2 linked regions of the Pararhizobium capsulatum DSM 1112 genome follow. Each later gene encodes a partner of the first gene's protein in a complex. Links are inferred from orthologs where the notes say so. Each region holds a gene or a part of one and is shown in the gene's direction. Other genes may lie near its edges. The genes, in order: eno and QO002_RS12310.

What was found.
Region 2: the proteins of eno (region 1) and QO002_RS12310 are in contact, whole or in part, in a solved structure (PDB 2FYM), measured with the Escherichia coli proteins. The link is inferred for Pararhizobium capsulatum DSM 1112 from one-to-one orthologs.

What each region holds. Positions count from the first base shown.
Region 1 is NZ_JAUSVF010000001.1:2,258,362-2,261,564, forward strand. The notes cover bases 1-2,886. They hold eno (phosphopyruvate hydratase), read left to right. Parts: upstream 1-749; coding sequence 750-2,024; downstream 2,025-2,886. Other genes in these bases: kdsA (3-deoxy-8-phosphooctulonate synthase), read left to right, coding at 1-616; QO002_RS11070 (FtsB family cell division protein), read left to right, coding at 2,295-2,603; pdhA (pyruvate dehydrogenase (acetyl-transferring) E1 component subunit alpha), read left to right, coding at 2,753-2,886. Outside these bases: more of pdhA, read left to right, coding at 2,887-3,203. UniProt on the Escherichia coli protein: Catalyzes the reversible conversion of 2-phosphoglycerate (2-PG) into phosphoenolpyruvate (PEP). It is essential for the degradation of carbohydrates via glycolysis.
Region 2 is NZ_JAUSVF010000001.1:2,510,611-2,514,344, reverse strand. Bases 166-3,582 are described here. They hold QO002_RS12310 (Rne/Rng family ribonuclease), read left to right. Parts: upstream 166-520; coding sequence 521-3,382; downstream 3,383-3,582. Other genes in these bases: QO002_RS12305 (hypothetical protein), read left to right, coding at 3,550-3,582. Outside these bases: QO002_RS12315 (hypothetical protein), read left to right, coding at 1-23; more of QO002_RS12305, read left to right, coding at 3,583-3,734. UniProt on the Escherichia coli protein: Endoribonuclease that plays a central role in RNA processing and decay. Required for the maturation of 5S and 16S rRNAs and the majority of tRNAs. Also involved in the degradation of most mRNAs.

The sequences.
Region 1 (3,203 bases):
CGGTATCGGCCTCGACAAGGCGATGGAAATCTTCGCCGATCTTAAAAAGGAATACGGCTTCCCGGTTCTGACCGACATCCACACGGAAGAGCAGTGCGGCCTCGTTGCCCCGACCGTCGATATCCTGCAGATCCCGGCCTTTCTCTGCCGCCAGACCGACCTCCTGATCGCTGCCGCCAAGACCGGCCGCACCATCAACGTCAAGAAGGGCCAGTTCCTCGCGCCCTGGGACATGAAGAACGTGCTCGCGAAGTTCACCGAGAGCGGCAACCCGAATGTGCTGCTCTGCGAACGCGGCGCCTCCTTCGGCTACAACACGCTGGTTTCCGACATGCGCTCGCTGCCGATCATGGCAGGCCTTGGCGCGCCGGTGGTCTTCGATGCGACCCATTCCGTGCAGCAGCCGGGCGGGCAGGGTGCTTCTTCCGGTGGTCAGCGTGAATTCGTCGAAACGCTCGCTCGCGCAGCCGTTGCCGTCGGCGTTGCGGGCGTCTTCATCGAGACCCATGAAGACCCGGACAATGCGCCCTCCGATGGTCCGAACATGGTTCACCTCAAGGACATGCCGCGTCTGCTCGAAACGCTGCTCGCTTTCGACGACGTGTCCAAGCGCTGATCGCCCCGGCGCTTTGTGAAATTTTCTTGAAGTCCGGGCGCGGAACGGCATTGGCCTGCGCCCGGCATTGTAATTTCCCGGCCATGAATTATGACATGGCCATCCTTTCATCACCTGAAGCAGGGAAGAGATCATGACCGCAATCATCGACATCATCGGCCGCGAAATTCTGGACAGCCGCGGCAACCCGACCGTGGAAGTCGACGTCCATCTGGAAGACGGCAGCTTCGGTCGTGCAGCGGTTCCCTCGGGCGCGTCCACCGGCGCGCATGAAGCCGTAGAGCTTCGCGATGGCGGCAGCCGCTATCTCGGCAAGGGCGTGGAGAAGGCTGTCGAAGCCGTCAATGGCGAAATCTACGAAGCTGTCGGTGGTCTCGAGGCCGAAGACCAGGTTCTGATCGACGACACCATGATCGAGCTGGATGGCACGCCGAACAAGGCGCGTATCGGCGCCAACGCCATCCTCGGCGTATCGCTCGCCGTTGCCAAGGCTGCTGCCGCTGCTGCCGGCCTGCCGCTCTATCGCTACGTCGGTGGCCCGAACGCCCGCGTTCTGCCGGTTCCGATGATGAATATCATCAACGGCGGCGCCCATGCCGATAACCCGATCGACTTCCAGGAATTCATGATCGTTCCGGTCGGCGCCGAAACCATCCGTGACGCTGTTCGTATGGGCTCGGAAGTCTTCCACACCTTGAAGAAGCAGCTTGCTGCCGATGGCCACAACACCAACGTTGGCGATGAAGGCGGTTTCGCACCGGGTCTCGCATCTGCTCCGGCAGCCCTCGACTTCATCATGAAGTCGATTGAAAAGGCCGGCTACCGTCCGGGCGAAGACATGCACATCGCTCTCGATTGCGCCTCGACCGAATTCTTCAAGGACGGCAAGTACGTGCTCGAAGGCGAAGGCCGCACGCTTGAGCCGGAAGCCATGGCCGAATATCTGGCCGAGCTTGCCGGAAAGTACCCGATCTTCTCGATCGAAGACGGCATGGCTGAAGACGACTGGGATGGTTGGAAGGCCCTGACCGACAAGATCGGCAAGAAGGTGCAGCTGGTCGGCGACGACCTGTTTGTCACCAACTCGGCCCGCCTGCGCGATGGTATCAAGATGGGCGTCGCCAATTCGATCCTCGTCAAGGTCAACCAGATCGGCTCGCTCTCCGAAACGCTGGATGCTGTTGAAACCGCACACAAGGCAGCCTATACCGCCGTCATGTCGCACCGTTCGGGCGAGACCGAGGATTCGACGATTGCCGATCTCGCGGTTGCCACCAACTGCGGCCAGATCAAGACCGGCTCGCTGGCTCGCTCCGACCGTACCGCCAAGTACAACCAGCTGATCCGCATCGAAGAGCAGCTTGGTCCGCAGGCCCGTTACGCCGGCACGTCCATCCTGCGCGGCTGATAGGCGCTCCGACTGCAAGTTTGAGGCGCCTTCAATTCTCCGGTCGTCATCCTCGGGCCTGACCCGAGGATCTTCCAGCCTCTCACTGAGTGGAGAGGCTGATGGATGCTCGGCTCAAGGCCGAGCATGACGGAAGAGGGTCGCTCCTTCTCAATGATCCAACCCGCGTTCTTCACAGGGCGCGGGTTTTTTCATAGGCCCCGTTATGGTCAACGGTCGGTTAATCAATCGGCGCTATCGTCTGCCTGTATTGCGTACAGGGCATGAGCAATGTGGACCAAACATCACAAGAAGCGGAAACTGGGGCGGTTTGTCATGCCGCTCATCACGGTCGCCTTTCTTTCCTATTTCGGCTATCATTCCGTCCATGGCGACTATGGGCTGAAGGCGACGGAGACATTTGATCGCCAGCGGATCGAGCGCCAGGCGCGTCTCGACGAGTTGACGGAGAAGCGCCAGATCCTCGAAAAGGAAGTTGCGTTGCTGAGTGACGGATCGCTGGAACGGGACATGCTCGACGAGAAGGCTCGTTTCGGGCTGAATATGTCGCGCGCCGATGAAATCGTGATTTTTCACTGATTTCTGAAATTAACTCGAAATAAGTTAATCTTGAAAAGACTTTAAATTTCATACATTTGAGCGGAATATAAGCCATGCAAATATAGCATTGCTGTCGGGTCGTTCTTTGCCTATGGTGTCGTCAAAAGGCAAACCATAGGGAGGATTGTATGGCACCGCGAAAATCCGCGTCCGTATCCAGCCGCAAGACGTCGGCAAAACCCGCCAAGAGGGATTTCACCGCAGGAACGATAGCTGAGTTTGACCGCGATGCCGATATGAAGGCCTATCGCGAGATGCTGCTGATCCGTCGTTTTGAGGAGAAGGCCGGCCAGCTTTACGGCATGGGTTTCATCGGTGGTTTCTGTCACCTCTACATCGGCCAGGAAGCTGTCGTCGTGGGCATGCAGCTGGCCTTGAAGGAAGGCGATCAGGTTATCACCGCCTATCGCGATCATGGCCACATGCTGGCTTGCGGCATGAGTGCCCGCGGCGTCATGGCCGAGCTGACCGGTCGACGCAGCGGACTTTCCCGAGGGAAGGGCGGCTCGATGCACATGTTCTCCAAGGAAAAGAATTTCTACGGCGGCCACGGCATCGTCGGCGCGCAGGTTTCGCTCG
Region 2 (3,734 bases), 250 kb from region 1 along the record:
TTTCCCTTGCCATTGTGACATAGAAAACATACAAGCGTGGCAGGTAGAAAGTGTTGACGGGATAGAATCGACGACCGGCAGCCATGGGATTTTTAAAGCCTTGGCGCCAGAGCATGATCGATGTGGGTCAAACCACGTTAATAACGATCACGCCGCAGCAGGCAGTCGCGCTTCATCCGCCGTCGCTTCACGTTCTCCCCATACGAATCGCAAAAATCCGGCGGTGGCCGGGAAGACATGGTGATGTTCACCGCAAGCCCGTGACCGGGCGCATTCATCGGGCCTTTAGGGCCTAATACATTGGCATTCTTGTTTGGTATGCAACGTTGTCACAGCAGTATCGGTCAGAAGTAAACAGGCCCCGGGACGTAAGCGCCCCGGCTGCCGTCTGGCTGCTGAACGTTTGCATTGACCATTCAAGAACATTCACATCCGGCGAACAATGCGAACTGTCGGGATGGTCTCCTCCGGGAAGCCGTCCTTCTGCTGTTTTGCGTGTGCGCCGAGGAGCACAGCTTAAATGGCAGAGAAAATGCTTATCGATGCGTCTCACGCTGAAGAGACGCGCGTCGTTGTCGTTCGCGGAAACCGCATAGAAGAATTCGACTTCGAATCCGAACACAAGAAGCAGATCCGCGGCAATATCTATCTTGCCAAGGTCACACGCGTAGAGCCTTCGCTTCAGGCGGCCTTCGTCGATTACGGCGGCAATCGCCACGGCTTTCTGGCTTTCGCCGAAATCCATCCCGACTACTACCAGATTCCCCTTGCCGACCGGCAGGCGCTTCTGAGGGCGGAAGCCGAGGACGCACGCCGCGATGACGATATCGAACCTGTCGAGACAGGCACGGATCTGAGCGATGACGACACCGAGACTGCGCCGTCCGCAGAAACGGAATCGACCGTAGTCGAGATCATCGAAGAATCTTCCGAAATCGAAACCGTCACCGAAGCAGCGGCAGATGAGGTCGTCGAAGAAAAGCCGAAGACAAAGGCGCGTCGTCCTCGCCGCACGAAGAAGACTGTTGCTGAAGCGGAAGCCGCCGAGGCAAAGACGGAAGCTGAAGACGGTTCCGACGAACAGACCGGTGGCGAAATGGCCGCCATGGTCGATACCGACAGCGTATCCGAAGACGTTCGCGGCGGTCGTCGCGGCAGGAATGACGACGACGATGATGAAGATCACCATGAAGAGAAGGAAGTCATCGAATCCGTCGGCGCCGAAGACGCGATGGAAGAGGTTCCGGACCGTCAGTCCAACCGTCGCCCGCGCAAGCAGTACCGCATTCAGGAAGTGATCAAGCGCCGGCAGATCCTGCTGGTCCAGGTCGCCAAGGAAGAGCGCGGCAACAAGGGTGCGGCTCTCACGACATATCTCTCGCTGGCAGGCCGCTATTCGGTTCTCATGCCGAATACGGCACGTGGCGGCGGCATCTCCCGCAAGATCACCAACCTGCCGGACCGCAAGCGTCTGAAGGAAATCGCCCGCGCACTCGAAGTGCCGCAGGGCATGGGCGTTATCCTGCGCACGGCCGGTGCAAACCGGACCAAGGTCGAGGTCAAGCGTGACTTCGAATACCTGATGCGTCTTTGGGAAAACGTTCGGACGTTGACGCTTGCCTCGACGGCACCCTGCCTCGTTTACGAGGAAGGCAGCCTGATCAAGCGCTCGATCCGCGACCTTTACAACAAGGATATCAGCGAGATCGTCGTTGCCGGCGAAGAAGGCTACAAGGAAGCCAAGGGCTTCATGAAGATGCTGATGCCGAGCCACGCCAAGGTGGTTCAGCCGTATCGCGACGTGCATCCGATCTTCTCGCGCTCGGGCATTGAGGCGCAGCTGGACCGCATGCTGCAGCCGCAGGTAACGCTGAAGTCCGGCGGCTACATCATCATCAACCAGACCGAAGCGCTGGTGGCGATCGACGTCAACTCCGGCCGTTCGACCCGCGAACATTCGATCGAGGACACAGCTCTCCAGACCAACCTGGAAGCCGCTGAAGAGGTTGCACGCCAGCTGCGTCTGCGCGACCTCGCCGGCCTCGTGGTCGTCGACTTCATTGACATGGAAGAGAAGCGCAACAACCGCGCTGTCGAAAAGCGTCTGAAGGATCACCTGAAGAACGATCGCGCTCGCATCCAGGTTGGCCGCATCTCGCATTTCGGCCTGCTCGAAATGTCGCGTCAGCGCATTCGTGCCTCCGTGCTCGAATCGACGATGCAGGTCTGCTCGCATTGCAATGGTACAGGCCACGTTCGTTCGCAGTCGTCGGTCGCCCTGCATGTCCTGCGCGGCGTGGAAGAGTATCTGCTCAAGAATACGACGCATGACATCACCGTACGCACGACGCCGGATATCGCTCTCTATCTGCTCAATCACAAGCGCAGCACGATCATCGATTATGAAGCACGCTTCGGCGTCGCAATCATCATCGAGGCTGATGCCCATGTCGGCGCCCAGCACTTTGCGATCGACCGCGGCGAAGCCGTCGAAAACCCGGTGAAGATCGAACAGCTTCTGCACTTCGAGCCTGAAATCGAGGAAGACGACGATATCGTCATCGAGGAAGAGATCGACGAGGAAGAAGAGGTCGTGGTCGAGGCCAAGGCCGAGCGCGTTGACCGGGCCGAGCGGGCGGAAACCGACGAACAGAGCCGCAAGCGCAAGCGCCGCCGCCGCCGCCGTGGTGGCCGTGGCAATGGCGAGCCGCAGGCTGGCGTTTCTGCCGATGACGAGCGTCAGGATGATGGCGAAGACGACGAGGACGGCAGCGACGACGCTTCCGACGAAATCGTCAACGCCGGCGAGACCTCCAAGGACGAGGAAGAGCGCCAGAAGCGCAAGCGTCGTCGGCGCGGCAAGCGTGGCGGTCGCCGCAACCGTGGTGACGAATCTGACGGCGAAGGTGTTTCGGCGGAAGCTGGCGAAACTGATGGCGAGCTGGAAACGGACGCCGAACCAGAAGTCGCGGAAACTGTTGCCGTCGCTGTGGCCGAGGTGGACGTGATTACCGAAACGCCGGTGGCCGTGGAGGCATCCAAGCCCGCGAAACCACGACGTAGCCGGAAGAAGGCCGAGCCGGTTGGCGAGGAAGCTCCGGTTGCAGAGGTAGCCATTGCCGAAGCCGCGTCGATCGATACCGCAGCCCAGGCTGCGGTCGAAGACACGTCGCCCGTAGCGGAGCAGGCTCCCGCGGAGCCGGCTGTGGAAGAGGCCGCGGCTGCCCTGGAGGAAGAAAAGCCTTCACGCGGCAACCGCAATGTAAACACCATCGCGACCCCACCGGTCGTCAAGTCTTCGGCTGCGCCAAGCACCGAAAGTGACAGCGAACCGCCGAAGCCCAAGAAGGGCGGCTGGTGGCAGAAGCGCGGCTTCTTCTGAGCCGCACTCTTCGAAAACCCCTGATCAAAAAAGCCGGCCAGTTTTCTGGCCGGTTTTTTTAATGTCAGAACTCAGGTGTTTCCAAGGAAACGTCGCGAACGAAAAAACTGGTCGATAATGCCTCCGTATTGACGCTCAGGGCGTCACGATGATGAGGACAGATCACCATGCATATTCTCGCAACCGCTATAACAGCAGCTTCGATCGCGGGCGTGGCAACACCATCTCCCGCAGCCATCGGCTCGAAGCAATTTCACAACGATTATTATTACAGAAGCTACGACTATGCCTACCAGCCAGTCTGCAGCGTGCGGACAGTGCGCAGTTATGACGCCGCGGGAAACCCGGTTGT